DNA from 3 places in the Paenibacillus sp. 79R4 genome. Region 1 is predicted to be linked to each of the others. Evidence: predicted binding sites of a transcription regulator. Region 1 holds the regulator's gene; each other region holds the start of a gene.
The links. The regulator Rex, encoded in region 1, represses fermentation and respiration genes when NADH is low (regulators of the CRP and FNR family bind a similar motif). The targets are predictions, from matches to a motif close to TTGTGAAATATTTCACAA.
Positions count from the first base shown of each region.

Region 2: DMN77_RS07875 (flavocytochrome c) is a predicted target of Rex. The motif match lies at 3,128-3,145, and genes of this name have one in related genera.
Region 3: pflB (formate C-acetyltransferase) is a predicted target of Rex. The motif match lies at 2,990-3,007, and genes of this name have one in related genera.

Region 1 is NZ_QJOT01000004.1:131,298-141,468, forward strand. Features, by position in the region: gene DMN77_RS06475 (3-hydroxyacyl-CoA dehydrogenase family protein) at 1-822, opposite strand, end outside; gene DMN77_RS06480 (AAA family ATPase) at 959-2,461, opposite strand; gene DMN77_RS06485 (hypothetical protein) at 2,454-2,987, opposite strand; gene DMN77_RS06490 (cell wall elongation regulator TseB-like domain-containing protein) at 3,260-3,745, opposite strand; gene DMN77_RS06495 (amidohydrolase) at 3,784-5,082, opposite strand; gene DMN77_RS06500 (redox-sensing transcriptional repressor Rex) at 5,072-5,722, opposite strand; gene dinG (ATP-dependent DNA helicase DinG) at 5,756-8,620, opposite strand; gene DMN77_RS06510 (tetratricopeptide repeat protein) at 8,831-9,460, opposite strand; gene panD (aspartate 1-decarboxylase) at 9,591-9,974, opposite strand; gene panC (pantoate--beta-alanine ligase) at 9,967-10,171, opposite strand, start outside.
Region 2 is NZ_QJOT01000004.1:411,059-421,229, forward strand. Features, by position in the region: gene DMN77_RS07865 (helicase-associated domain-containing protein) at 1-1,210, opposite strand, end outside; gene DMN77_RS07870 (DNA repair helicase XPB) at 1,207-2,940, opposite strand; gene DMN77_RS07875 (flavocytochrome c) at 3,333-4,868, shown strand; gene DMN77_RS07880 (ArsR/SmtB family transcription factor) at 5,072-5,392, shown strand; partial or broken gene DMN77_RS07885 (SulP family inorganic anion transporter) at 5,418-7,076, shown strand; gene DMN77_RS07890 (lysoplasmalogenase) at 7,366-8,016, shown strand; gene DMN77_RS07895 (amidohydrolase) at 8,051-9,220, opposite strand; gene DMN77_RS07900 (YugN family protein) at 9,433-9,774, shown strand; gene ftsW (putative lipid II flippase FtsW) at 9,786-10,171, shown strand, end outside.
Region 3 is NZ_QJOT01000004.1:301,137-311,307, forward strand. Features, by position in the region: gene pflA (pyruvate formate-lyase-activating protein) at 1-572, opposite strand, end outside; gene pflB (formate C-acetyltransferase) at 646-2,916, opposite strand; gene adhE (bifunctional acetaldehyde-CoA/alcohol dehydrogenase) at 3,162-5,780, opposite strand; gene DMN77_RS07395 (Crp/Fnr family transcriptional regulator) at 6,240-6,956, shown strand; gene hemH (ferrochelatase) at 7,076-8,086, opposite strand; gene DMN77_RS07405 (NAD(P)/FAD-dependent oxidoreductase) at 8,233-8,799, opposite strand; gene DMN77_RS07410 (winged helix-turn-helix transcriptional regulator) at 8,997-9,323, opposite strand; gene DMN77_RS07415 (sugar phosphate isomerase/epimerase family protein) at 9,604-10,171, opposite strand, start outside.

The DNA.
Region 1 (10,171 bases):
CACACCGAGAGATCCGGCGCGAACCATTTTCTTCAACACGAAGGAAGGGCGATATTTAAGTTCGCCGAATTCACGGAACATGCGCTCAAGAGCAGCCAGGACCGAATCGAGACCAAAGCGGTCGGCCATTTCCAGCGGACCGTATTGGAATTGATAACCGATGCGCATTGCATCATCAATATCCTCAGCCGTAGCTACGCCTTCTCCTAGCACATGCAGCGCTTCATTAATCATCAAGCAGATGATTCGGGAAGTCACGAAGCCAGGGGATTCATAGACCATAATTCCGTGCTTATCAACAACTTCTTCCACGAAGCGTTTTGTCTCTTCGAAGGTGGATTCCGAAGTTTTTAATCCGCGAATAATTTCAACCAGATTTATCTTAGCTACCGGATAGATGAAATGCATACCAATCACGCGTTCCGGATATTTCGTGGAGCCGGCAATTTCAGTCAAGCTGAGTGTGGAAGTATTGCTGGCCAGAATAATATTGCTCGGGCATACCTGATCCAATTGCTTGAATACCTTTTTCTTGGCATCCAAATCCTCCGAAATGGTCTCGATGACCATATCGCAGGTACCGAGTTCGGCAAAATGAGTTACTTTATGAATTTTGGATAAGATCAGTTTCTTCTCCGCCTTGGTGATAGCCCATTTTTCGAGCTGCTTATCAAGGCTCGTCTCAATCATGCCGTAAGCATGGTTCAGCTTGTCGTTCGTTTCTTCAACGAGCAGTACGTCCAGTCCTTTGGCTGCAAGCATCTCGGCAATCCCTTGCCCCATTGTGCCGCCGCCTATGACACCTATCTTTTTGAAATTCATGGTTCTTCCGCTCCATCCTTTCATGATCTTACGTAATATTGTACCCCAGATGTCGAATAATACATCTTTTTATACCCAACATATAATAATATCTTAGCACGAAGAAAAAGTAAAAAAAAATAACCGGCATCAAGTTTTATGCCGGTAAATAACTGATTTCACTAAATTGACATCGGAATTGTTCTCCAGACAGCCGTTCTTCCTTTAAAAGGATTTCCAAGGCATTGTCGAATATCGCCGAGTGGTCGGTTAGAATTTGCTTGGATTTGGCAGCAAGCTCATCCAGTATTCTGGAATTCTCTCTCATGAGCACTTCCTTCGTCACCATATCCATATTCATAATTCCCAAAGAGGTAAGGCCGGAGGTCATCATCGTCTGAACAATGTTCAAGGCCTGCTCAAAGTCATTGCTTGAACCCGTGCTTCGTCCTCCGTAATAGATTTCCTCCGCCGCCGCTCCCGCCAGAGCGACGATAATCTGTCCTTCAAGATAATCTTTGGTATATAAATATTTCTCGTCTTGCGGATTATGCCGAACATAGCCAAGCGCCCGGCCTCGCGGACTTAACACGACTTGATTGACGCTGCCTGGCGAGACAACCTCGGCAGCAACGGCATGCCCAAGCTCGTGCACAGCAACCCGCCGCTTTTCCTCCACGGTTGACTCGCGATCCGTCTTCTCCCCAAGCATGACCTTATCGATCGCTAACGACAGGTGCAGTTGTGTGATCAGGTCCTCGGAATCACGCATCGCATAGATCGCCGCTTCGTTCATCACGCTCTCCAACTGCGCGCCCGAGAAGCCAAATGTCTCCTCAGCCACCTTCTCCAGATCGACATGGTCGGCCAGCGGCTTATTCTGGGCATGGAGCTGAAGAATATGCACCCGTCCTCTTTTGTCAGGCAGATCGACTTGAATATGACGATCAAAGCGGCCCGGGCGCACCAGGGCACTGTCGAGCATCTCTTTGCGGTTGGTAGCCGCCATTAACAGAATACGAGGTGTATCCGAAGTATAGATCCCATCCATCTCCGTCAGCAGTTGGTTCAATGTCTGATCGTATTCACGCTGCTGTCCACCCTCGCGCTTACCGCCGATCACATCAATCTCATCGATAAAGATCACGGCGCTTTCTTTATTTTCCTTCGCGGCACGGGTGCGCGCATCCTTAAATAAATCGCGGATTCGGCTTGCCCCAACCCCGACATACATTTCAACAAATTCACTGCCGGAAGCAGCCACAAATACGGAATTCGTGTATTGAGCAGCGGCTTTGGCCAGCAGCGTCTTCCCGGTTCCTGGCGGCCCTGTAAGCAGGATACCTTTGATGGGCCGAATGCCAAATTTCGTTATTTCCTCATAACGAACCATAAAATCAAGCGCCTCGATCAATTCTTGCTTGGCGCTCTCCTGGCCACCGATCTCTGCGAACGTCAGCTTTGCCGGTCCATCCTTTCTGCGTCTGCGATCTTGTGCCGCGCCTACAGCAATCCCACCGCGCATTTTAGCCAGAACGAACAAACCGCCAACGATCAGGCCGATGAACACTACAGGCAATATATTAACGCCGATAAACGCTAGAAAGATAAGCAGTACGGGAACCACACCAATGATAATTTCCGTTATTCTCTTACGCATTTGGCCATGCCCCCATTCGCTCCGGAACGCGAGGCAGGATTATAAATTTGCTGGCTTTGCCGTCAGTAAGCGTAATATACACATTCTTATCATCCATCTCAGCCTTCGCTGTAATCGATTTATTTTGCTGCTGAAGTTGATCAAGCGCTGCATGAATATCGGTATATTGCTTGTTCTCCATCGCTTGGGCAATCGGGAACAAAACCTTGTTCCATGCTCTGTTCAGATCACGATTCGATTGATCTTTAATCTCAAATGACAACTTACGCTGCCCTACCCATTTCTTGCCATCCTCTTGAATATACTTGACCAGCTCGCCCAGGTCAGTGCCGGGCTTAAGGTCCAGCTTCAAGGCTACTTGCTGCCGGTTTATATTGGATTCGACGTTGTTCACGCCGTCAAATTGCTTCACGGTCTTCTCGAACGGGCTCTCTACCACCCAATGCTGATAAGAATACCAGCCGCCAAACAATAGCAGTGCGGAAACCGCAACACTAGCTGCGATCGTTCCAATTCGCAGTTTCACGAGATGTCCCCCTTCAATATGATATATAAATAGTATATATTTTAATCTATCAAAACAACTGAATTTAGTATATCACATCTTATACAAGAGAAGAAAGCGAAGTGTGAACACTCTTTTAAATCTAAGATATTAAATGTTTCCATATCCCTGGCTACTCTCCTCTTTTATAAAAAAAACAAGCCCTGTTCAAAAGAGAAACAAAGCGTATCATCGCATATTCATGCTGCGATTTCGCTTTTCTTTTGGAACAGGACTTGCTATCTGTCTTACTTCTAACGATTTGGCAATGTGAACATTTCTGATAGAGACTCCCCATTGCTGAAGCTATAGAAACGGTAATAGTAATGTGAGTGATCTTTATAGAACAATTGCCATACATATTGATTGTTATATATACCCGGAGTCAGTCTGACAATATTGATTCCAGGCAGCTGATCTTGAATAATCTTGCGAATCTGCGGCTCGGATACCCCTTCGGACAAGGGCTTCTCTACGGCCGCTTTCCCTTCGGGCAACCAGACCATGACCTCAACGCCATCCGCATTTTTACCTTGAACGACCCAGCACACCTCATCCCAGACCGACTTCCATACCTTGTCCGATTCAACAACCCCGGTCTCTTGTCTGGCCTGTGCAACCGCCGCATTCTCTCCCTGCCATATATCCTCTTGAATATATAAATAAAAGCGGTAAAGGCCAAAGAAGATGATCAGCAGGATCACAATGGAGAGCAGAATCCATTTGGTTCTATTCTTCAACCTTCTCTTCCTTCCCAGTTAGAGTTCGAGTTCCTGCCTTACCGGCCGAGAAGTCCTTCAAAGGCCGTTTGCGCCTCATAATGAATGCGCTCCTCATCCAGCGTCAGACATTGGCCATGACGGACAATCTGCTTGCCATCGACCCATACATGCTCTACATCCTTGGGACCTGCTGAATAGACGATATGAGAGATATAATCAGTCCGCGGCAAGAGGTGAGCCTGGTCGGTATTTACGGCGATCATATCGGCCTTCATTCCGGCTGCCAACTTGCCGGTATTGTCCAGGTAGAGCGATTTTGCCCCATACTCTGTTCCCATGCGTAGAGCTTCAAGGGCAGGTACTGCTGTTGGATCGCCGGATACTCCTTTATGAATCAGAGCAGCCAGTCTGATCTCCTCGAACATGTCGAGATTGTTGTTGCTCGCAGGGCCATCTGTCCCCAGCGACACCGTAACGCCTGCTTTCAGCAGCTCCGGCACCCGTGCTACCCCGCTAGCCAGCTTAAGGTTGCTGCCCGGGTTGTGGGAGATAGCCACCTTATGAGCGGCAAGGATCTCAATCTCCTCGCCGGTCAGGTGTACCGCATGAGCGACCAAAGATGGACGAGAGAAAAAGCCCAGGTTAAGCAGATGTTGAACAGGACGTACACCGTACTGATCCACATTTTGCTGGACCTCCGCTTGTGTCTCGGACATATGCGTGTGTAACGGCAAATCAAGATCATGCGCTGCCTGTACAAACTTCTCAATATAATCCGGCGGGCATGTGTACGGCGCATGCGGCGACATCATTGTTGTAATCCGCCCTTCGGCCTTGCCATGCCAATCGCGAGCGATGCGAATCGCTTCGGCCAGCTTCTGATCCTGTAGTTCAGGTGGGCAGAGGCCGATAACACCGCGCGTTAGAACACCGCGGATACCCGATTCCTCCACGACCTTTCCGACTTGATCCATATGATCATACATATCCAAGAAGGTCGTGGTTCCACCTTTGACCATTTCCAGGACGGATAAAGAAGCACCCCAATAGACATTCTCAGGAGTGAATTTTGCCTCCATCGGCCACATCTTCTGCTCTAGCCATTCTTGAAGAACCATATCGTCTCCATAACCACGCAGCAATGACATCGCCGTATGCCCGTGTGAATTGACGAGGCCCGGCATGAAAAGCAGGCCTTTGCCATCAAAAGTCTCCGCACCTTCTACGCCTTCCGGGCGCTCTTCGCCGATATAAGAGATCGTATCTCCTTCGATCAGCATATACCCGTGGACGATCGGATTTTTCTCGTCCAGCACTGCAAATGTGCCATTCTTAATCAACCATTTACGACTCATCTTCCGGTAATTCCTTTCCGCTCTGCAAATAATAAGCAAGACTAATAAGGTCTGTTGTGAAATCTGCCGCATGGATACGCACGTCAGAAGGAACCTTAATAATTGTAGGCGCAAAGTTGAGGATCGCCCCTATACCTGCGGCAACAAGCTGGTCAGCAACGCGCTGCGCTTCCACATCAGGCACCGTAATAATCCCGATCTGAATATGCTTGTCTCTAACCGTCTGCTCCAACTCCTCGATCGGCTGAATCGTAATATCTTTGATCTTCTTGCCGATCTTGTCCGGGTTGGCGTCAAAAACTGCGATAATCCGCATATTGTCCTTCACATAGGTATTGTAATTGGACAAGGCTTGCCCCAGATTACCGGCTCCGACGAGAGCCACATTAATCTGCTGGTCCAAATTCAGAATTTGCCGTATTTTCTCGATCAAGTATGAGACGTCATACCCGATCCCCTTCCGACCAAAATCGCCGAAATAAGCGAGATCTTTGCGGATTTGAGCTGGATTTAGATCCAGCTTCTGTCCGAGCTCCTGGGAAGAAACCGTCAAGACCTCGCGATGGCTTAATTCATTAAGAAACCGCAAGTATACAGGCAATCTGCGTACAACCGCATCTGAAATTTTTTCTGATTTCATATATTTTCCCCCTACAGGCGCATTTCGAAGAAATTACGACTCTTCGTCATCGTTTAACCACTCCGAGATCCGTGGGACCATCTGCGATAATGTCATATGTTCCATCTTCGGTCCCGGTAAAGAATACAAAAAGTATTTGCCATAATAAGATTCCAAGATGCGTGTATCATATACAACGACAATTCCTCGATCCGCGGAAGAACGGACCAGACGCCCGAAGCCTTGCTTGAAGCGAATGACCGCCTGAGGCACCGACAGCTTCATGAATGGGTTCTTCTTCTCTCTCTGAAGCCGCTCGCTCTTAGCCTCAACCAGCGGATGATTCGGCGGCTGGAACGGCAGGCGAACAATCGCCAGGCTCGTTAACGCTTCCCCAGGAATGTCTACGCCTTCCCAGAAGCTGCTCGTCCCGAGCAGTACCGAAGCTTGCTGCCCTTGAAAACGACGGGTCAGCTTCGTTCTGCTGCCACTATCCATCCCCTGTCCAATAACAATGATGCCTTCATCAGACAGCAGCTCTTTTAACGGGTCATAGACTTGTCGCAGCATCCGATAAGATGTGAAAAGAACAAGCATCCGCCCCTTGGTAGCAATGGCGGTATCGGCTAAAGAACGCACCAGCGTCTGAATAAAATAATTATCGCCTACACTGCCCTTAACGCTCGGGAAGTCCCGCGGTATAAGCACCAAGGCTTGCTCCCGATAATTGAAGGGAGAAGGCAGCATCGCGGTCATCAAGCGGTCTGTATTAGCTGCTTCCTGAAGACCGAGCTGTTCAATCACATATTGAAACGATTTATCAACGGTCAAAGTCGCCGATGTCATCACTACACTCTTCTTCTTGTCGAAGAAATAGGCCTTTAATTGAGCGCTGACATCAATCGGTACGGCAAAGATCTGCAATGAACGATTGCGGTAGTTCCCATTAGCTTCAAGCCAGTATACCGTATTCTCATCCTCCAGCTTCATAAAGAAACGAAGCGTCTCACGTTCATTAGTCAAATCCTTGAGCAGTCCGCTGATATCCGTAATCAGGCTTTCTGCACCGTAATCATCCTGTTCCTCGCGAATTTCGGCTACCATCCGCTCCCCTTTGCGGAGAATATCCCCCAAGGTAATGTAGATCGAGTTCTCTAATGTAGTCAGAGCATCCCAGGCTTTGGGCTTCTTATCGGGTAAAAGTCGGGTTACGAACTGCCCCGGATCTCCAGGGGCGGCATCGGAACGCTCTGGTATTAAAGCGAACAACAATTCGCTCAGTTTGTCCCAATTCTCCTTCACCTCGATCAATGACGGATACATCTCGTCTATGACCGTCATCCATTTCATCGCCGCTTCTGCCCCGGTTTGCTGAAGCATGAAGTGCAAGGATGGAAGCTGCCCCGTCTTGCTGTCTTTGAACAACCGGGTCAAAGTATGGATAACTGTAAAATATTTAAGCTGCAAGCCGAGATGCTTGCCGGCCACATCCTCAAGATGATGGGCTTCATCGATGACCAGACGATCGTAGCCCGGCAGAAGTTGATGTCCGGCTTGAATATCGGTGAACAACTTGGAGTGATTCGTTATGACGACATCGGCTACCCCCGCTTCATGCTTGGCACGGTGATAGAAGCATTTGCGGAACCAAGGGCAGGAACGTCCAAGACATGAATCGGACTCACTGGCCACGGTTTCCCAGAAATCGCCCCCGCGATTTCCCAGATTCAGCTCCTCATCATCCCCGGTTTCCGTCTGAGCGAGCCACACGATCATTTGTGCGGCCGTCATCACCTCTTCTTTTGGGGTTGTGAAATCTCTTCTATTTATTTTATGTTCAAATTTGCGCAAACACAAATAATGCTGCCTTCCCTTGAAGATAGCGGCCTTGAACGGAAATGGCACGACCTCCGTTAACAACGGAAGATCCCGCTCCCGGAGCTGCTCCTGCAAGTTAATGGTATGAGTGCTGATCATGACCTTCTCATCCTGCTTCACACTATGGTAAATGGCAGGCAGGAGGTATCCGAGCGACTTCCCGGTACCTGTACCAGCTTCAATCAAGAGATGCTTGTCCTCGGCAAAGGCCTGCATCACCTGATCCAGCATCATGGTCTGGGCTTCTCGCTCTTCATATTCAGGCAATTTCAGCTGCAGTTGTTCCCGAACCTGCTCCATGAACTGTTCATAGGACACATCTTTGAGCGGATTCACCAGCATATGATCCCGAGCCGGCTCAATATCCATCCAGTCATCAACCTGGAGGGCAAACTGCCGATAATACGTGAACCCGTCCGGATTAACGCCAAGCTCCTTCTGCTGCTTCTCCTGAAGCATCGCATCAAAGAACCAGGCCAGATCGCTGTCCTCGTTGTCGAACAGATCAGACAGCCGCTGCAGCGTCAGCAGAGGCAGCTGCTCGATCTCATCCAGACATTTGAGAAAGATCAGAGCCGTTGCAAGCGCATCGCTATCTGCCTGATGAGGCCGATCATGCTGCACATTGAATTCCTGCGACACCATACCTAGCTGATAGGTGGATAGCGAAGGAAAGAATATTTTCAGAAAGTCCATCGTATCGAGAATGCGTCCGGAAAAAGGCAAATATCCCGTCTTATCGAGAGCGCTCTGTAAATAATTGAAGTCAAAAGCTACATTATGTCCAACCAGAACTGCATCATCGAGTAATGGAACCATCTCCATCATAACCTCGTCCAACCCGGGCGCATCTTTGACATCTTCTTCCGTAATTCCGGTCAAGCCTGTAATAAATGGAGGTATCGGGATTCCCGGATTTACATAAGAGCGATAAACTTGTGAAATTGTCAAATCATGGTCTATAATGGCCAGCCCTGCCTGAATAATCTCATCCGAGGACTGATTGCCTGTAGTTTCAAAATCAAGTACCGCGTATTTCATTTTCTCGTTCCAAAGTCCCTTCCATCCAGTCTCATAAACAGCATAACAGAATATAGCCATTTTGAAAATTAACTGACATTTTAAACAAAAGACAAGAAAACTTTGAACGAGGTCCGTTTAAGGTTCAAAAACAAAGCGATGCCTCGGCATATGTCGAGTGCATCGCTGACAATAAAACGCTGATAAGCTCGGCTCGATTCATTCTGTACGTTACATTAAGGGAGACAGTTCATCTCCAAATTTCAGCTTCCCTGTACTGCTGTCGCAGGCCTGCAGGTTCATCAACGGTTCAGGAAGCGTCGGATCGCTCCGATGAGCGAGAGCGAAGTATTCCTTCGCCTTTGCGCGCTTCCCCCGCTGAGCCTCGATACAGCCTAGCGCATTATAAATAATGGAACGAAGCCGATTGCTGGTCGTCTTCTCCAGCACGGCAATAAAATGTGAAGAAGCTTCGGATAATTGCTGCAAATGCAGATGACACATCGCTAAATAAGTTCGGCCAACCAGACCATCCGGATAATCATGCACCACGTTCTGGAATTGTTCGAGTGCATTTGAGAACATCAGGAGCTTATAATAGCCTTCCCCTTTCTCATAAGCATCGCACTTCATTTCAGGAAGAACAAAGCCTGCAGGCTCAGTTTCACTCCAGCTTTGCCTGACCGCTCCCATCTTCTCTTCAAAATTCAGCCATTCTTCAATAATTTCGTCACTCATGTGCTTGAGGAGATTCCATTTATGCGTGAGTTCCTGCTTCTGTGTTCCTTCGGCCATCGGATAAAATTTTGAGATCTCATCCAACATTTCGTTCATTTCCGCAAACATATGTTGAAACATCATCCGCATCCCACCCCTTAAAAAATGAAATCAGTGCGAGCCTTAAGTTCATTTTTTGTTTCGGGGGGACTTTTCATTCCCGCAGGCATTAATTGCATACCCATACTCAGGAATCAGGCTAAGCGCCGCCGGATTAACGAACGGTTGAATGCAGCTCTTTGGATGCCGTCTCCACGGGTTTATTATCTTCTCCGACAAATACGACCGTCGGCTTGTAGCTCTTGATTTCTTCATCCGACATTTGGGCGTAAGAAATAATAATTACGGTATCCCCTGGCTGAACTAATCTGGCTGCCGCTCCATTAAGGCAAATGACTCCGCTGCCTCTCGGCCCTGGAATGACATAAGTCTCCAGCCTGGCCCCATTGTTATTGTTGACGATTTGCACCTTCTCGTTCTCCAGCAGGTCGGCGGTTTCCATCAAATCTTCATCAATGGTAATACTCCCAATGTAATTCAGATTTGCTTCGGTAACCGTTGCACGGTGAATTTTGGACTTCATCATCGTTCTATACACGGATAGCCTCCCCCTTTCCCGTTAGCAATACATTATCAATCAGTCTTGTCGTGCCGAATTTAACGGCTACAGCGACTAGAATCGCGCCGTGCGCCTTCAGTTCACTGTGGAGGGAGTTCGTCTCCTGAAGCGCAGTTAAGCCTGGAAAGGCGGCGATCTCTACATAATCGATCTCTGCCAAAGGTTCACTGTCAATC
Region 2 (10,171 bases), 280 kb from region 1:
TGCAGCGAAGCAGCTGAACCTCAGCAAGGGAAGTCCGCCCCATCTCTTTGGCCCATTGCTTCAGGGAGAGCAAGACATTATCAGGAATGCCAGCCGAGCCATTGTGCAGAAAATCAATAGCTTCCTCGACCGTTCTTCCTTGCTGCGTGGCAGCAGCGATGCTGGTCCGGCTAAGCCGATAAATGGACATGGCGTCCATCGTTACGCTCTCGCAATACAGTTCAAGCTCCCAACGCACCCGAAAGGAAACCTCCGGCGGTACGATAATTTCAAAATCCGGCTGAATATAGAAAAGTGCCTCAGCGGCAAGTTGAGACTCACTAACCTCACTATTCTGTTGAACAAATACCGGCTTCACACTCCAGCGAAATACAAGCTCTCCATCATGGCTCTCGCCAAGATCCATCCAGCCCATCCCGCTGAGGGCCTCCAGCCAGCTTCTCATCCATAACTGCTTATCTTCCGGCAGCTCTCCGGGGAGCATTCGCTGCTCTGTTAATGATGCGCAAACTTCACGTATGGAATACCATTGTCGCTCCGCCAAATCCGCTGCGATCAGCCGGAAGGCGAAATGGGACAGAGTAACATCATCAGGTACATAGCGTAGCAATACCTCACGAAGCAGCTTATCGTTCATCTGCTGCGCAGAACGGCCTAACCATACCGACAGCTCATGAGCATTCAGGCTCCAGGCCCCCCGCTCCTTGCGGATCAGGCCGAACGCTAGCAGCATATCAAGCAGCACGGCGGCATGGGCCGGATATGCCTCCTGATGGGGGTAATGCAGATCAAGCCCAACAAGATCCTTCTCCGCCAGCTCAATCTGCTCCAACCATTTATTCAGCGATTTCTGGTGAATAGTTCCCTTGGCCGTAAGCCGCAGCCCATGATGGGCAATCCAAGTCAGGCTGCGGAACAAATCTGCCACAAGCCCCCGCTTGGCAGCCTGAAGCAATGTGATATTGCCAGGTATCACCCGGGCAGAATCAAGGTTGTCCCAATGGCTCCAGTAGTTAATTAATACATCCCCGGGAATGTAGTAAAGCCTGTCCCCCCAGGACTTCTTAACGGCGGCAACCCGCCCCTTGCGAAGCATGTCCGGCAGAGCTGCCCGCAGCTCTGCTCCGCTTAGGCTGTCCACTGCCGCAGCGTTCAATTTGCTTAATGTGAACGGAGCACCGGCGAATTTACGAATTATCGCTTCGATCATGCTTCCGATACCCCCTCAATACTTTTGGAGCCAACGGACTTAAAAGAATGATCCCCGTGTTCCATCATGATCGCATATTCATATCCCTGTTCGATCAGGAACAACTGTCTGCGCGCAGCAAATTCCTGCTCACGAGTTCCGTCCGAGACGAGGGTGTAAAAATACGCGGTCTCCCCATCCGCCTTCGGACGCAAAATCCGGCCAAGCCGCTGCGCCTCCTCCTGTCTGGAGCCGAAGCTGCCCGAGATTTGAATGGCTACTGCAGCATCCGGCAGGTCGATAGCAAAATTGGCTACCTTCGATACAGCCAGCACCTGAATTTGTCGGCTGCGAAAAGCCTGGAAGCACTGCTCTCGTTCGTCCTGCGGCATTCTTCCGGTAATCAATGGGATATCCAGTTCGTCCGCAACCTGGCGCAGCTGCTGTAAATACTGGCCGATGATCAAAATTTGCCGTCCAGCATGACGTTTTAACATTTCTTTTAAGACAGCGATTTTATACGGATTCTCCGCTGCAATCCTGAACTTGTCCCGGGCTCCGGCAAGATGGTAGCGCTCCTGAAGAACCGGCGGCATCGCTGCCCGGATCTCCCGGCATAACACCGTAGCGATATACCCGCGCTCCTCCATCTCCTTCCACGGTACTTCATAGCGTTTGGGCCCGATCAAAGAGAACACATCACGCTCTTGGCCATCCTCACGCACCAAGGTAGCCGTCAATCCCAAACGCCGGGTCGCCTGAATATCCGCTGTCGCGCGGAATACCGGTGCCGGCAGCAGATGTACCTCATCATAAATAATCAGGCCCCAATCCCGTTCATTAAACAGCCCCATATGTTTAAAGCCTTCTTCCTTCTTGCTGCGATGCGTTAATATTTGGTAAGTAGAAACCGTAACTGCTCTAACCTGCTTCTTCTCCCCAGAATATTCACCGATCATTTCCGAAGTGAGCGTCGTCTTGTCCAGCAGCTCAGCAATCCATTGTCGTACCGAGGTGACGCTGGAGGTTAAAATCAAAGTCTCGCATTGGAACCGTTCCATAGAAGCAAGACCAATCACCGTCTTCCCTGCCCCACAGGGCAGCACAAGCACGCCATTGCCTCCTGAGCCTTGCTCCTGATCCCTCGCGAACGCGGCGACGCTTTGCTCCTGATACGGTCTTAGCTTGAACATAGCCCCGTTCGAAGTAACATTTCTCAAGGTAAAGGAGAGCGATTGACCAGCATGATACCCCACCTGATCGAGCACAGGATATCCCAAACGGGCCAATTCCTGTTTTACGCTGCCGCGATAGGCAGCCGGGAGCTTTATGCGCAGCCCGCCGATGCGAGTCAGCCCGAAGGAAGACAAGCTGGGTTCGAGCTCCAACTGGTGAAAAACCTCTTCCTCCTCAGCTTCCAGCCATAACATTCCCTCCTCGCCTTCGGCAGGAAGCAGCTTTAATTTTCCATACCTTGACACCGTCACCTGAATATCTGAGATGACGGCCGGAGGAAGCGCCCACCGCGAGATCGACTCCAGGGCATTCACAATCTCTACCGCAGACTTCCCCCCGGCGGCCGCATTCCACAGCGATAGGGGGGTAATACGATATGTATGATAATTAGCCGGACTCTTCACCAGCTCAGCCATCTGAATCAATTGTGCCCGCGCTTCTTCAAAGCCGGGATGATTCTTCTCCAGCAATACCGTACCGTCCCTCTGTACAATACATGCTCCAGCGGAATTCAAGCGCTGCACCTTCCTTCATTATTTATTCTCACCCACCAGGAGCTTCTCTCCTCCCGATGGCAACTCCTAAGTTATAGCATTTCCAATCCCTCTGAAAAAAGACGAAACCTATTCATTACAACAACTATTATCATAACAAGAGATCAACTAACCTCCAAACGGTTTGTCATATATTGTATTTTATTGTTTGTGAATAAAATCACTATGTCTATTCTTATCCTATATTACAATAAGAGGGATCTTAAAGAAGCCAAATGCAAACGAAGGAGGGGATAACCGCAATGAAATGGGCCGTGAAGAACTAATCTTCCACTTCTCATTTCAAGTTACACTCTCCTTTTTTATGCGCATCTTTAAGTTCTAATAGAATAGAAAATGGAGGGGTTAAAACCATGCAGAAAAAAGCTGCAGCAATCCTGATTCTCATGTTATCTTTCGCACTCGTTATCGCAGGCTGCGGAAGCGGGAACCAGAACAAGAAAGATAATCAAGGACAGAACGACACCAAAACAGAAGAGGCCGCTGGCAATGAAGCTGTCTCAGGCGCATCGAAAATGACTTACACACCACTGGATCAGCTCCAGGACAAATACGATATCATCATTGTCGGTGCGGGCGGCGCAGGCATGTCTGCCGCACTTGAAGCCAAGAGCAAAGGCTTGAACCCTGTTATTTTTGAGAAAATGCCGGTTGCCGGCGGGAATACGCTTAAAGCGTCTTCGGGTATGAACGCGTCCGAGACGAAGTTCCAGAAGGAACAAGGGATTGAGGACAGCAATGATTTATTTTATGAGGAAACTTTAAAAGGTGGCCATGGCACCAACGACAAAGAATTGCTTCGGTTCTTCGTGGACAATTCAGCCAGCGCAATCGATTGGCTGGATTCCATCGGAATTCGATTGAATAATATTACGATCACCGGCGGCATGGGCGAGAAACGCACACACCGTCCTGAAGATGGATCCGCAGTTGGACAATACGTTGCTAACGGATTACTTAAAAATGTCCAAGAAAAGGAAATCCCGTTGTTCGTTAATGCTACTGTGAAGGAAATTACTGAAAAAGACGGCAAGGTCAACGGTGTTAAGGTTCTCTTTGATGAAAAAGATGAGAAGACCATTACTGCAGACGCTGTAGTCGTTACAACCGGCGGCTACGGCTCTAATATGGAGATGATCTCCAAAGTTCGCCCGGACTTGGAAGGCCTCGTTACTACGAATCAGGAAGGCAGCACAGGCGATGGCATTCAAATGATTGAAAAGCTTGGCGGCATGACTGTGGATATGGATCAAATCCAGGTTCACCCGACCGTACAGCAAGATAAATCGTATCTGATCGGAGAAGTGGTACGTGGTGAGGGCTCTATCCTTGTCTCTAACGAAGGCAAGCGCTTTGTCAATGAACTGGATACACGCGACAAAGTAACAGCAGCTATTAACAAACTGTCGGACAAATCGGCTTACCTTGTATTTGATTCCGGTGTGAAATCCCGCGCGAAAGCGATTGAGCAATATGAGAAGATGGGCTTTGTCCTTGCTGGCGATTCAATCGAAGCTCTAGCTAAAGAAATGGGCGTACCGGCGGATTCCTTGAAGACGACACTCGATACATGGAACAATGCCGTGAAGGACAAGAAGGACGCTGAATTTGGCAGAACAACCGGCATGGACAACGACCTGTCCAGCGGACCGTTCTACGCGATCAAAATCGGCCCTGGGATTCACTACACCATGGGTGGTGTAAAGATTAATACCAATACCGAAGTAGTAAATAAAGACGGAGAACCCATCCAAGGTTTATTTGCGGCTGGCGAAGTTGTCGGCGGATTGCATGGCGAGAACCGGATCGGCGGTAACTCCGTTGCTGAGATCATTATTTTCGGCCGTCAAGCAGGGATCAAATCGGCTGAATACGTTCAAGCACAATAAGATATTTATCAATAGCCAAAGAGCTCGAAAATCGAAATTGATTTTCGAGCTCTTTTATTTATGTAAAATCACCCATGGCATACTTTGACACTTCATGATAATATAATATATCAAGATATTTGAATATATGAATTTTTAAAGAGGTTGTTTAAAGGTCCGCTTTTGAACACACCCTTTAAGGTTTGAAAGGTGGGGGGAATTCTATGAATACCCAATTGCAAGCGTTCAAGGCTGAATTCTTCAAAGCGTTGGCCCATCCGCTTCGCATTCGTATTCTGGAGCTGCTATGTGAAGGAGGAAGAAGCGTCACTGAAATACAGACTTTGCTGGAAAGCGAAGGTTCGGCCGTATCCCAGCAGCTTAGTATTTTGCGGGCCAAAAATATCGTGGTCGGAGTCAAGCAAGGCAAGCAGGTCATGTATTCTCTGGTCGACCCTATGGTCGCCGATTTATTAGTGATTACCAAAGATATTTTCAACAATCATCTGATCCACATTATTTCTATTTACGAAGACCAGGATTGAACAATTTAAGAAAGAAGGCTCAGTTGTGAATACTCTGTTTACGGGTATTTTCAAGAAATACTCACTCAAGCAATTACAAAAAGACTTAATCGCCGGCATCGTTGTCGGCGTTATTGCGATTCCGCTTGCTATGTCCTTCGCGATCGCATCCGGCGTAAAGCCGGAGTACGGGATATACACAGCGTGCATCGCCGGGATACTGATCTCCCTGTTCGGCGGCTCCAAGTTTCAGATCGGAGGGCCGACAGGTGCTTTCGTACCGATCCTGCTCGGTGTCGTGCTCACCTACGGTTATCAGAATCTGCTGATCGCCGGCATCCTTGCTGGAATCATCTTATGTCTTCTGGGTATATTCAAATTAGGGTCATTAATCAAATTCATTCCAAGGCCTGTCACGGTCGGCTTCACCTCCGGGATCGCAGTTATTATCTTCACAGGTCAGATCGCCAACTTTCTGGGGCTTATCGGTATCGAGAAGCATGAGACCTTCATCGCAAACATGAAGGAAATCGCTATCCATATCGGCACGATAAATATATACAGCGTGATTACAGCGGTGATCTGCCTGGCGATTCTGATCATTATGCCGCGCATCATGCCCAGAATACCGGCCCCGCTCGTCGGAATCATCGTCTCCAGCCTCATTGCCGGGTGGTTATTCTCTGGCCGTATACCGACCATTGGGTCGACCTTCGGGGTTATACCAAGCACGTTGCCGAAATTCCAAATACCGTCCGTGAGCTGGGATACCCTGCAGCTCTTAATCGGCCCGGCCTTTGCAATAGCCATGCTGGGTGCTATTGAATCGCTATTATCAGCGGTAGTCGCTGATGGCCTGACCAATACGAAGCATAACAGCAACCGGGAGCTGATCGGCCAAGGGATCGCCAATATCATTACCCCGCTGTTCGGCGGGATTCCTGCTACCGGGGCAATCGCTCGTACGGCAGCTAATGTGAAGAGCGGAGCAACCTCCAAAGTGTCCGGGGTAATCCATGGAATTTTCGTTCTGCTCACCCTCCTGCTTCTGGCCCCGCTGGCTTCGCGGATTCCATTAGCAAGCATGGCGCCAATCCTTATGATCGTTGCCTGGAATATGAGTGAGCGGGCTCACTTCAAGCATATTCTCAAGATGAAATCCGGGGACTCGCTAATTCTTGTCGTCACCTTCCTGCTTACCGTCTTCACAAGCCTGACCATCGCCGTCGAAGTCGGCCTTGGGCTTGCACTGCTTCTATTCACCAAGAAAATGAGCGAAAGCGTGACAGTCAAAAAATCGCTGCCGAGCCATCTCCGCGAAAAGCGCGAGAAGATCACCCAGCTATGGAACGAATCCAGCAGCGCCCCAACCATTAGTGTATATACCGTAGAAGGTCCTTTATTCTTTGGAGCAGCGCAGGATTTTCATGAGACGGTTGCCAGCTATATTAAGCAGAAGCCGAAGTTTCTTATTTTGCGAATGGGCAATGTCCCTTTCATCGATACGACGGGCGAAGCTTATTTCCGCAGTATTATCCATCAATTCAGAGCTCAAGGGGGCAAGCTGTTGATCGCCGGACTGCCGCCTCATGTGAAAGAGACCCTGGTCCATAACGGGCTGTATTATACGATCGGAGGAGAGCATTTCTTTGAGCATGTGAACGAAGCAATTACTTTCTCCGTTGAGCGATTGAAGCAAGATAAATTCGATCACGTTCAATCTCTGCGGCTTTCTTGAGTACGGGAACCGATAAGCAATCGTACTCTCTTGTATGACTTACAGCATCCGATGTCCTCCAACAGGAGAGTTCGGATGCTTTTTCATTTACAAACGGCTGAGCTTCGGAAGATATCCCATTGCAAGCGCTTGGTTGGGGCTGCATTTTCATCTGGCGGTTATCCATCTGAATGCTGAATTGTTATACTGTTTGCGCCCTCGCCCAATATATATCTGTATAGAGGATTTTATCTTCCAAGGATCCGGAGGTATCAATATGTTCAAAAAAACGCTGGCCGTGCTCATTCTCATCATGGGGCTGATCTACATCTTCGCAAGCTCTGCGCTTATTTTCAAGCTGATTCCGATGTGGCTGATTCTGCTGTACGCTTATTTGCATAGATCCCGGCTCGACAAGCGTTATGCTCTGCTTGTGATCACTGGACTTTTCTTCTGCATGCTGGGGGATGGTCTGCTCAGCTATTTTGTCATCGGGCTATCGGCTTTCCTGATTGGGCATCTGTTCTACATCGCCGCTTTCATCACGAAATGGAAGTTCTCATGGATTCGATTATGTACGATCATTCCGTTTCTGATCTATGCAGGATTTATAGCGAACCAACTAGTTCGAGCCATGCATAATACCGACAACGAGGGGCTGATTCTTCCCGTTATGATCTACTTGCTGATCATCCTGTTGATGGGTTGGTTGTCCATTATGAGCGGAAATATAGGGTCTATGATGGGCAGTACGCTATTTATTATTTCGGATTCAATCCTGGCCTGGAACAAATTCATCTCTGACGTTAGCTACTCCGGGATATTGATTATGCTAACGTATTACACAGCTCAATTCTTAATAGCCAATAGTGTGGGTCAGCGGGGACAGCAAACCGATGCTTCTAATACGAACAGCCTCGCCCGTTAAGGGCGAGGCTGTAATAACACGGGTTGACGTAAGCTTAATGCTCATCCTGATAAGTCTCCGCCATGGAGACCATTAGGGCCGCAGCATGAAGCATAGCTCCTTCGTCAATATCAAACCTTGGGTGATGATGCGGATGTACAATTCCCTTCTCTTCATTGCCGGCACCAACGAGCACGAAGCAGCCCGGGATCTGCTGTAAATAATAGGAAAAGTCCTCTGCCGGCATAATTTGCGCCGCGATCTCTCCTTGTAATCCGGGCACCTTGCCTACGGCCCGTTGGAAGCGATCAACTTCTGCCTCATCATTGACCAGGCTAGGATAGCCAGTAATGTAGTGGATGTGGGCCTCGGTGCCATACGATTGGGTAATCCCCTCTACCAGAGCATGGATTCGCTCGCGGATCACCTGTCTTGTAGACTCATCGAAGCATCTGGCAGTCCCGGATAGACGGCAGCGATCGGCAATGACGTTTTGTGCCGTTCCGCCTTGAATCGAGCCGATGGTTACTACAGCAGGTTGCAGGGGATCTACGGAGCGGCTAACCACGCTCTGCAATTGCATCACAAGCGACGATCCGGCTACGACGCTATCCACCGCTTTGTGCGGCATCCCCCCATGGCCTCCGCGCCCTTGGATATCAATGAAGAAGTCATCTACCGAAGCCATCATCGGTCCGGCAACGCTGGCCGCCGTACCTAGCGGCAGCGGAGTCCAGAGATGCACGCCATAGATCACATCAACGCCTTTCAATGCCCCCGCTTCAATCATCCCGACCGCTCCGCCGGGACAGGTCTCCTCAGCAGGCTGGAACAGGAGACGGATCTCCCCGCGCAGCTCCTGCAGCCGCTTACTGTAATATTCAGCCACCGCCAGCAGCACGGAGGTATGCCCGTCATGGCCGCAGGCGTGCATCACTCCAGGGACCTCGGAGGCATACTCGCACTCCTTCTCGTCCTGGATAGGCAGAGCGTCCATATCAGCACGAAGTGCGATCGTCTTGCCTGGCAAAGCGCCACGCAGTCGGCCAACCAGCCCGTAGCCCCCTTCTATTTCCGTGACCTCTATTCCAAGTTCCTTCAAAATACCTGCCACATAGGCAGAGGTCTCCTTCTCTTTGAACGACAGCTCCGGATGGCGGTGCAGATGTCTTCTTCGCTCTACCATCGCTCCAAACAGCTTCTCCAAATCTCCCAGCTCCACCATATCACTTCCTTATAGTAAGGTATCAAAAAGTTATCCGTTAAAACCTTTGCAAAATATTTAAGTTATATTGTAGCAGAAAATCCGTTTATTCGGATACTGGGTTGGGCAAGAAAGCGGCAGCAACCCCCTATGAGCTGTGTTGATCAAACCTTGCGTAAGTAGTAGAAACATAATATCATGAGAGGAGAACTTTTAAGGGGGCATATTGGACGATGATTGTTGAAAATACGGGTTTAGACGGATTACAAAGCGATTTAGCTTACTTGGACGAATCCGCTGAGAAAGTCGGCTTCATCCGCTGGCAATGGGAATATTACCGTGCTACATACGATTACAAAATTGAATTCAACAATGATGACTACTACCTCCGAATTAATACGCGTGCCGTTGAAGGCAAACTGGAGCGTCCTGACACGGTTCTGGCTATCGAAGCCGTATATATGGGGCGGGCTACCTTCCCGCACGGTCTCGAATACGAATCGGAGATCCCGGCACAAGTAATTAAGACAGCCAATAGCAAACTAACCGAGCTAAAGGATCTGCTCGAAGCTTGAGCGAACAATAGATGAAAGACAGCCAAGATAGACCTAGACGCGGAACACCCGACTTCCAGTTGCTTATTTTGACTTTATTGCTTGTTGGATTCGGGATTGTCATGGTGTTTAGCTCCAGCTCCAGCGTGACTCAATTTAGTGAGAGATTCAGTTATAATCCCTTATATTTTACGAAGAAGCAAATCATTTTTGCGGGGGTTGGCATCTTCGGAATGTTTATTACGATGAATATTCCTTATGAGAAATTCCGCAAGCTCTTCGCACCGATATTCATCCTGGCTATTATTCTGTTGATGATCGTTCCCTTTATGAGCAAGATCAACGGAGCCAGTTCCTGGCTCCAGATCGGTTCACTGGGCATCCAGCCGACCGAGCTGGCCAAGATTACGACGATTAT
Region 3 (10,171 bases), 170 kb from region 1:
CCATGGAGGCCGCCGATAAACTGGCCAAGATGAATCAAATCCTGTTCATCGTCGTGGATTCCCGGTACAAATACGTGACGAATCCACATTTTACGGTTATGCTCTGACAACCAGCGCGCCATTTTCAACATGCGATCATTGGGTTTGCCAGTCAATTTGATATGCTTCTCATTGTCGATGTGCTTCAAATCAAGCATGACCAAATCCGTCACATCCAGTAAATCGCGGATCTTATCGCCTTCATTATATCCGTTCGTATCCAGGCAAGTATGCAGGTTCCAGCGCTTCTTCACCTCTCGGAACAATTCAGTGACAAATGGCGCCTGTAGCGTCGCCTCTCCTCCGGATACGGTTAATCCGCCGCCTGACGAACGATAGTAGTTCAAATATGGCTCAATTTCAGCCAGAACCTCTTCCACTGTCATTTCCTTGCCTTCCGTCAGGCTCCAGGTATCGGGGTTATGGCAATATTGGCATTGCAGCAGGCAGCCCTGCATGAAGAGTACGAAGCGTATACCCGGTCCATCTACCGTTCCGAATGTTTCTAATGAATGAATACGACCTTTAAGCATATTGTTCGCCACCCTTTCTCATTGAGGCTGCCTGATGTATAGCCACAATCTCTAAGACTGTTCAGATCCGTTATTACATCGAACCGTGGAAGGTACGGTTAATAACGTCAAGTTGTTGTTCGCGAGTCAGCTTGATGAAGTTAACAGCATAACCCGATACGCGAATGGTCAATTGAGGATAATTCTCTGGATGTTCCATAGCGTCGATCAATTGCTCGCGGTCGAACACGTTAACGTTCAAGTGGTGAGCATCGCTGCCGAAATATCCATCCATCATCGATACGAGGTTGGATTTACGGATCTCAGGTTCTTTACCAAGCGCCTTAGGAACAATCGAGAAGGTATTCGAGATCCCATCCAAGCTGTGTTCGTAAGGAAGCTTAGCTACCGAGCTCAAGGAAGCAAGGGCGCCCTTCTTGTCGCGGCCATGCATTGGGTTTGCACCTGGTGCGAATGGTTCGCCAGCTTTACGTCCGTCTGGAGTGCTGCCTGTTTTCTTACCATATACGACGTTCGAAGTAATCGTCAAGATCGATTGTGTTGGCAACGAGTTACGGTAAGTTTTGTGCTTGCGGATCATGCCCATGAAGGACTCAACGAGCTTAACTGCAATATCATCCACTTTATTATCGTTGTTACCGTAGCAAGGATATTCGCCTTCGATTTCGAAGTCAACAGCGATGCCATTTTCGTTGCGAATCGGTTTAACCTTAGCGTATTTAATAGCGCTCAGGGAGTCAGTAGCTACCGACAAACCTGCGATACCGCAAGCCATCGTACGCAGAATGTCACGGTCATGCAATGCCATTTCAATGCGTTCGTAGCAGTATTTATCATGCATATAGTGAATAACATTCAAGGAGTTAACGTATGTCTTAGCCAGCCATTCCATCATTGGAATGTAGCGTTTCATAACTTCATCATAGTCCAGATATTCCGAAGTAATCGCTGGATATTCAGGACCTACTTGAGCGCCGGATTTTTCGTCTTTACCACCGTTGATTGCATACAGCAATACTTTAGCCAAGTTAGCGCGAGCGCCGAAGAACTGCATTTGTTTACCGATTCTCATAGCGGATACACAGCAAGCAATACCGTAGTCATCGCCATAGATCGGACGCATCAAATCGTCATTTTCGTATTGAATCGAACTTGTCTCGATCGATACATTGGCCGCAAATTTCTTGAACGCTTCAGGCAATTTCTCGGACCAAAGGACAGTCAGGTTAGGTTCTGGAGCAGGTCCCAGATTATAAAGTGTATGCAGGAAACGGAAGCTGTTCTTGGTTACCAGTGTTCTGCCGTCTTCAGACATACCGCCAATCGATTCAGTTACCCAAGTTGGGTCACCGCTGAACAGATCGTTGTATTCCGGAGTACGCAAGAACTTAACAATACGCAATTTCATAATGAAATGGTCAACTAATTCTTGAGCTGCTTCTTCAGTCAGCGTGCCTTCAGCCAAATCACGTTCAATATAAGCATCAAGGAACGAGGATACGCGGCCAAGCGACATTGCTGCACCGTCTTGTTCCTTAACAGCAGCGAGGTAACCGAAGTATACCCATTGAATCGCTTCTTTAGCATTTTCAGCCGGTCTGGAAATGTCGAAGCCGTACATTTGACCCAGTTCTTTCAATTCTTCCAAAGCACGAATTTGCTCGGAGAGCTCTTCACGAAGACGGATGACATCTTCATCGATCACATCAACTTCAAGGCTGAGCTTTTCTTGTTTCTTTTGCTTGATCAGGAAATTAATACCATAGAGTGCTACACGACGATAGTCGCCGATAATCCGGCCACGGCCGTAAGCATCTGGAAGACCTGTGATGATCCCCGCTTTGCGGCATGCTCTCATCTCAGTTGTATAAGCATCGAAAACACCTTGGTTATGTGTCTTGCGAATCTTTGTAAACAGTTCTACAATTTCACCCGGCAGATCAAATCCGTATGCTTGACAGGAGTTGAGAACCATGTTAATCCCGCCGAACGGATGAATTGTGCGTTTGAATGGCTCGTCTGCCTGCAAGCCAACGATTTGTTCCTTATCTTTATCCAAATAGCCAGCAGCATGTGAAGTAATGGCGGAAGGTGTGTTAACATCTACATCAAGTACGCCGCCTGCTTCGCGTTCTTTCTTGGTCAGATCAGAAATGATCTCCCAGAGCGCCTTGGTGTTAGCGGTAGCTCCTTGAAGGAAGGATTCATTTCCTTCATAGGAAGTAACGTTGTCTTGAATAAAATTCCGAACATTAACTTCTCTCATCCACTTGCCTGCTTTGAAGCCTCTCCATGCGGATTGAACTTCTTGATTACCTTTTACTTCTCTCTCAGTCACCGACATCTTTATTCCCTCCATATATATAGTTTGGAGCACGCGGTTGAAGGATATACTCGCGCCTCGTGATCCCTAAAATTTGTGATAATTTTCACATTTCATTCACTAATGAACCTATGAAAATCAATCACCTACTACTCAAATATGCGGGATCGTTTATGTCATAATCATACATCAATCCCGTATAAATGATCGTGACAAATATCACAATCAAAGTGATATTTGTCACGATTTTCCTTGCATTTGTTCAATTATTCGTCAAATCTTCCGTAGAAGGCATCGCGGTATACTTCCGCCAGTTCGGTAACCAATGGGAGCTTAGGATTTGCTGTTGTACATTGGTCTTCGAAGGCCCGGTCAGCCAAGTAATCTACCTTCGACTCGAAATCCTTCGGATCAAATCCGAGCTCCTGGAAGCTCTCAGGAATGCCAAGCTTTCTGTTCAAATCACGGATCGCATTGATCAAGCTCTTGATGCCTTCTTCTGTCGTGCGAGCCGGCAAGCCAAGAATGCGGGCGATTTCTGCATAACGCTCATCAGCCACGAAATGTCTGTATTTAGGCCAAGCTGCGAATTTGGTCGGTTTCTTGGCATTGTAGCGAATAACATGCGGCATCAGGATCGCATTCGTACGGCCATGCGCTGTATGATATTGTCCGCCCCATTTATGCGCCAAGCTATGGTTAATACCCAGGAACGCGTTGGCGAAAGCCATACCTGCCAATGTCGAAGCATTGTGCATCTTCTCGCGGGCCAGCTTGTCGCCGGTAAGCGCCGATTTCTCGAGGTACTGGAACACCAGTTGAATCGCTTTGATGGCCAGACCATCCGTGTAATCATTAGCCATTACCGAGACATAAGCTTCGATCGCGTGAGTCAATACGTCCATACCGGTATCTGCAACAGCGGTTTTTGGCAGTGTATATACGAACTCAGGATCGATAATAGCTACATCAGGAGTCAATTCATAGTCAGCCAAAGGATATTTCGTATTGCCGTTGATTTTATCAGTAATAACTGCGAACGATGTTACTTCCGAGCCGGTACCCGAAGTCGTTGGAATAGCCACGAATTTCGCTTTTTGACCAAGACGAGGGTATTTGTAAATCCGCTTGCGGATATCCATGAATTTTTGCTTCAGGTTGTGGAAGCTGGTGTCCGGATATTCGTAGAACAACCACATGCCTTTTGCAGCGTCCATCGGCGAACCGCCGCCTAGTGCGATAATGCAGTCCGGCTGGAATTTGCTCATCAGCTCAGTTCCGCGTTCCACCGTCGTTGTCGATGGATCCGGCTCTACATCGGCGAAGACCTCAATCGCAACCGGCGTTTGACGTTGGCGGAGATAATGCTCCACTCTTTCTACATATCCCAGTTTAACCATCATTGGGTCTGTCACGATCAACACGCGGCTGATGTCAGGCATTTTGGCCAGGTATTGAGTGGCTCCCTTTTCAAAATAAATCTTGTTTGGTACTTTGAACCATTGCATATTCACGGTACGATGATTCACCCTTTTCACGTTGATCAGATTGACGGCTGTTACGTTCGACGATGTCGAGTTGCGTCCATACGAGCCGCAGCCCAGTGTCAACGATGGCAGGTTCGTATTATAGATATCGCCGATACCGCCTTGCGAAGATGGCTGGTTAACCAAGATCCGGCAGGTAGGCATACGGTCAGAGAACTTCTTAATCACTTCATCATCGTTCGAATGGATAACCGAGGAGTGCCCCATTCCGCCGAACGATACGACTTCAAGCGCGAGGTTAATGCCTTGTTCTGCATTTTTCACCTTGTAGCAGGCCAATACTGGGCTAAGCTTCTCAGCGGACAATGGGAATTTAGGGCCTACACCATCGATTTCTGCTACAAGAATTTTAGTTCCTGCCGGTACATCGATCCCGCACATTTCAGCAATTTTTACAGCAGATTGACCAACAATCGCCGGATTCACAGCACATTTATCCGCAATAATCGCTCCCTTGGTCAATTTACCTGCTTCTTCTTTATTTACAAAATAGCATCCGTTAGCTATCATTTTCTTCTTTACTTGATCGAAGATCGGTTCTTCGATAATAACCGCTTGTTCAGAAGCACAAATCATGCCGTTGTCGAATGTCTTGGATAGGATGAGGTCATTGACGGCTTGATCGATGTCCGCGCTCTTCTCGATGAAGCATGGAACGTTACCAGGCCCTACGCCTAAAGCCGGTTTGCCGCAGCTGTATGCCGCCTTAACCATTGCGGAACCACCGGTGGCCAGGATGCAGGCAATGTCGTTATGATTCATCAGTGCATTCGTACGGTCCATGGATGGATTCTCGATCCATTGAATGCAATCGGCAGGTGCGCCATGTTTAACCGCTGCATCAAGCAGGATTTGGGCTGCTTCAGCACTGCAACGTTGAGCGGATGGATGGAATCCGAAAATAATCGGGTTACGAGTCTTGATCGCGATAAGGGCTTTGAAGATTGTCGTCGATGTCGGGTTGGTTACCGGTGTGATCCCCATGATGATACCAACCGGCTCGGCGATTTTCTGGAAGCTGTCAAATTCATTGTCTTCAATAACACCAACCGTCTTATCATACTTGATGCTGTGGTAGATGTATTCGGTAGCGAACATGTTCTTAATGATCTTGTCCTCGTACACGCCGCGGCCCGTTTCTTCTACGGCCATCTTTGCCAAGTACATATGTTTGTCTAGACCAGCAAGCGCCATTGCCTGTACGATGGAATCAATTTGTTCCTGATCCATACTCATGAAAGCTTCTTGTGCTTTGTTTGCTTTGTCAATCAACGTTTGAACATACTCTTGCGCAGTTGGCTGTTGGACCTTGGTCGCAACTTCATTTTTAACGGCCATCTCTCTCATCCTCCTAAAGTTAATGGATGCACCTGTCTTTTAAACTTCGTGAAATGTTTCACTTTCAGGTCCATCCCTCGGAAGCTTTGTGCTTCTCTTTATGATTTGATCATAGCATATCGATTTTCGTTTGTATAGTGAATTTTTTCACATAGTTTAAAATAGTTGAAAACTTTCATCTTTCGGTGTATATTTTCAACATGTTCTTACATATATTATGCTCCATTTTGCCCGGGATCCAAACTTTAAGCAATTTAACAAACTAAGTTTCACGTTTAGTAAACCTGTTTGCAGTTGGATAACGCTTCCGAAGTGAAATTAGTCACAATGTTAAAAATTAGACACTTTTTGACGTATTAGAGGCAACCCAAAATCAAATAATCGTTATATAATTAATTTAAAATAATTTAAAATTTTCAGAAAATTTAGGACAAATTCGTATAAAAGGGGAAATCGATGATGAGTGAAAGCGTAAATACCACCATGCCCCGCGGCAATACAAGTTGTTTCTCCGAGCAAAACTTCAATAGGCTTCTTGTTACGATGAAGGATAAATCTTATCCCGAGGGGACGCATCTTTTCTGGGAAGGCGATCTTTCCGATAAGCTATTCTACATTAAGCGCGGGCGAGTAAAATTAACCAAATCCACCGATGAAGGCAAAGAACTCATTCTATATATGTACGGTCGCGGCGATCTGGTCGGACAGGCCGATCCTTTCTTTAGTATGAAGCACAGCTTTACCGCTGAAGTGATTGAAGACAGCGAGGTTGGTGTCATCGAGCAGAAGGACCTGGAGATCATGATCTGTCAGCATTGCGATTTTTCAATCGATTTCATGAAGTGGATGGGAATCCATCACCGGCTGACCCAGACTAAATTCCGCGACTTGATGATGTACGGCAAACCTGGTGCGCTCACTTCTACTTTGATCCGTCTTAGCAATACTTACGGTGAGCCTTATGGAGACTCCATTCTGATTAACAAGAAAATCACGCATACCGACTTGTCCAACATGATCGGTGCTACGCGTGAGAGCGTCAACCGTATGCTCAGCGATCTGCGCAAGAAAGATGCGCTTGAATATGTGAATGGCATGATCGTCATTAAAGACCTTGTTATGCTGCAGGACATGTGCCACTGTGAGCTCTGTCCAAATGAAATCTGCCGGATCTGACGATCGGTCCGGCACCATCCCCTTAACCTTCATCTTCTCCAACGGAAGATGAAGGTTTTTTTGTATCGATCCATCCTATTGGTAGCGTAAGCCGAATTACACCTGCTCACTTCATTCGTTCAGTCTGTCCAGCCCATAGCATTCTTCTCCACCTGCAAGGATAGAAAATCTAACCACTGCACATGATCATTCAGGCAAGGGGCCGCGAGGAAATGCCCAGCTTCTCCACCTCCGGCAGCAAATTGCTCTCTTCCTTCGATCGCCAGCTCATGCAGCGTCTCCAAGCAATCCGTAACAAGTCCGGGGGAGAAGATCAGCGGCCTCTTGATCCCCCTTCCTGCCAATTGTCCAAGCACTTCACTCGTTGCCGGTCCTACCCACTCCTCCGGTCCAAAGCGCGATTGGAAGGTCACCTCATAACGATCCGGGGCCCAGCCCATCGCGTTAGCAAGCAGCCTGGCCGTCTCCATACATTGCTCTGGATAGGGATCGCCTGTAGCGACATATCGCTTCGGTATTCCATGGAAGCTAAGTACATAATAATCCGGGGCATCAGCCATCTCCTCCAAATAACGGGACAGATGTGACTGCATTGCCGATATGTAGCCAGGTTCGCTATAATATGCGTCCACGAAGCGCAGGGCTGGCACAAAACGTTTGGACACCGAACCGTTAGCACTTCTCCTTCCAAGTGCCGCGAAGCAGGCTTGATCATATACTGAAGCGCTCGTGGTCGATGAATACTGCGGGAATAAAGGAACAATAATAATGCGTGTGATGCCCGCTGATTCCAAGCTAGCCATCGCCTGTTCCATGCTTGGTTCACTATAGGCCAAAGCCAGTTCAACCTGGTACTCGGCTCCAAGTCGGGATTGCAAGCCAGCTTGCTGAGCCAGCGAATGGATTAGCAGCGGCGAGCCTTCCTCCTGCCAGATTTCACGGTACAGCTTAGCAGATTTCCGCGGTCTCGCACGCAAAATAATTCCCCTTAGCAGCGGTTGCCATAGCCATGGAGAGTAATCGATCACCCGCCGATCCGACAGAAAACGGCGCAGATAAGGACGTACGAATTTGGATGTCGGCTCCAGAGGGGTACCGATTTGTGATAATACAACTCCGATAGGAGACATTTCTCAGCGCTCCCTTCTATATCTTAATGCGACCCTAACGTAGCATATACTTCCACTCAGCACAGTACCTGAGATCACAATTCGATCCTTCAATAGACAAAAAGAAAGGCCCTTCATAATAATGAAGGCCTCTCCTATAATTTAAGTTATTTTAAAATGTCATGGTCAACATAACGTTCACCGTTCAATTCACTAATAATTTCAATTGCGACCTTGGCTCCATCGCCAGCGGTAATAATCGTATGAACGCTAACACCAGCTACTGTACCTGCCGCCCAAATCCGCGGCTTGCTGGTACGTCCGTTAGCGTCCGTGTCAATGACGGTCTTGATACGTGGCTCTCTTCCATCCTTCAGTGTAATACCGATCGACTTCGCTAAATCCGTAAGCGCACCCGTGGCCAAAATAACATGAGAAGCTTCATAGCTGCGTCCCGATTCCGTCTTTACGGTTATTTTCGTTTCACCATTTGTGTCTACGGCTATTACTTTCTCTTCGATGAACTTAGCGCCGAATTTCTCAGCTTGTTCACGGCCTGTCTGCAGTAAATCCGGTCCGGACGTCTCTTTGACACCGTAATGATTCTCAATCCAGGCTCTCTTCGTCATGCTTCCATTGCTGTCCAGTACAAGTGTCTCCTTACCTGCCTTTGCCAGAAACAAAGCTGCACTTGCCCCTGCAGGTCCTGCTCCGATTACTATTACCTCAGCCAAAATTACACCTACTCTCTATAATATTAGGGGTAGCTCAAAAAGTCTGCTTCTGATCACAAAGTGAATCAGACAGCGGCTCAGCATCCGCGTTTTGAAACAACGCACATCGGAAGCCTCAGCTTCGGTGCCAAACCGACCTTTCTGAACTAAAATGTTCGTGCCGCCCCCGTCACAGGTAGCGGCACGGCTTAGCCACGTTACTCAATCCACTCTTCCGCCCAGCATTGGACCTGGTCCATAACGGGACGCAGGGCGCGCCCTTTATCCGTCAATTCGTATTCAATCCGAACCGGTGTTTCTGGATACACATGCCGCACAAGTATACCCTCATTCTCAAGATCCTTCATACGTTCGGACAGCATTTTATCACTCATCGACGGGATGCCATTTGAAATATCTTTGAATCTCCTGGGTCCGTCCATTAAAGTTCGAATAATTAATCCGTTCCAGCGTTTCCCCAGCAAAGAGAAAGCCAACTCAAAGCGCGGACACAACTGACATATGGATGTACCGTTATCATCCATTACATTTCACCTCTTACCTATTTAGAAACAATTACTTCATGAGAAACATTGTCGTTAAAAACTTACAATAAGTTAGTTTGTTTCAGTTTAGCATATTTTTAAATAAATTAACACCGAGATTATACTTTCCTTAACATTTTCACATACTCGGTACTCTTAACATAGGCCTTAAATTAGTATACTATACAAAAAGTTTAGCAATTAAAGGAAACAAAAATAACGGCTGCCGTTTGGGGAGCCGTTATTTTTAAATCTATTTATAACCCGAGGTATTTATGATTTATACCCACCACATTTCAGCGGCAGAGTCCTCCATAATTACTTGCTGTAGATTGCGAACAGCCTTCGTGAAGCCTTCATCAATTGACATCAATCCATCCTCATGCTCGATGCTTACCGCATAATCATAACCATGCAGACGAAGCGCGCTGATAATATCCGCCCAGGTCTTCATATCATGGCCATATCCAACGGTGCGGAATTGCCATGCACGATCCTGCATTAAGGTATAGGATTGCATGTCGGTGATCCCGTGCATATTGACATTTATCGGATCAATTGTTGTATCCTTCGCATGGAAGTGGTGAATTGCGCCTGCCTTACCCAGGATGGCTACTGCCTGAACCGGGTCAATGCCTTGCCACCACATATGGCTAGGGTCCAGGTTAGCGCCGATCACTTCACCAACCGCTTCGCGAAGACGAAGCAAGGTGCCCGGCGTATGCACGGAGAAGCCGCCATGGAGCTCAAGACCGATCTTGACATGATGCTTCTCAGCGTAAGCCCCCCATTCCTTCCAATAAGGAATGACCTTGTTCTCCCATTGCCATGCCAGCACTTCCTGGTAA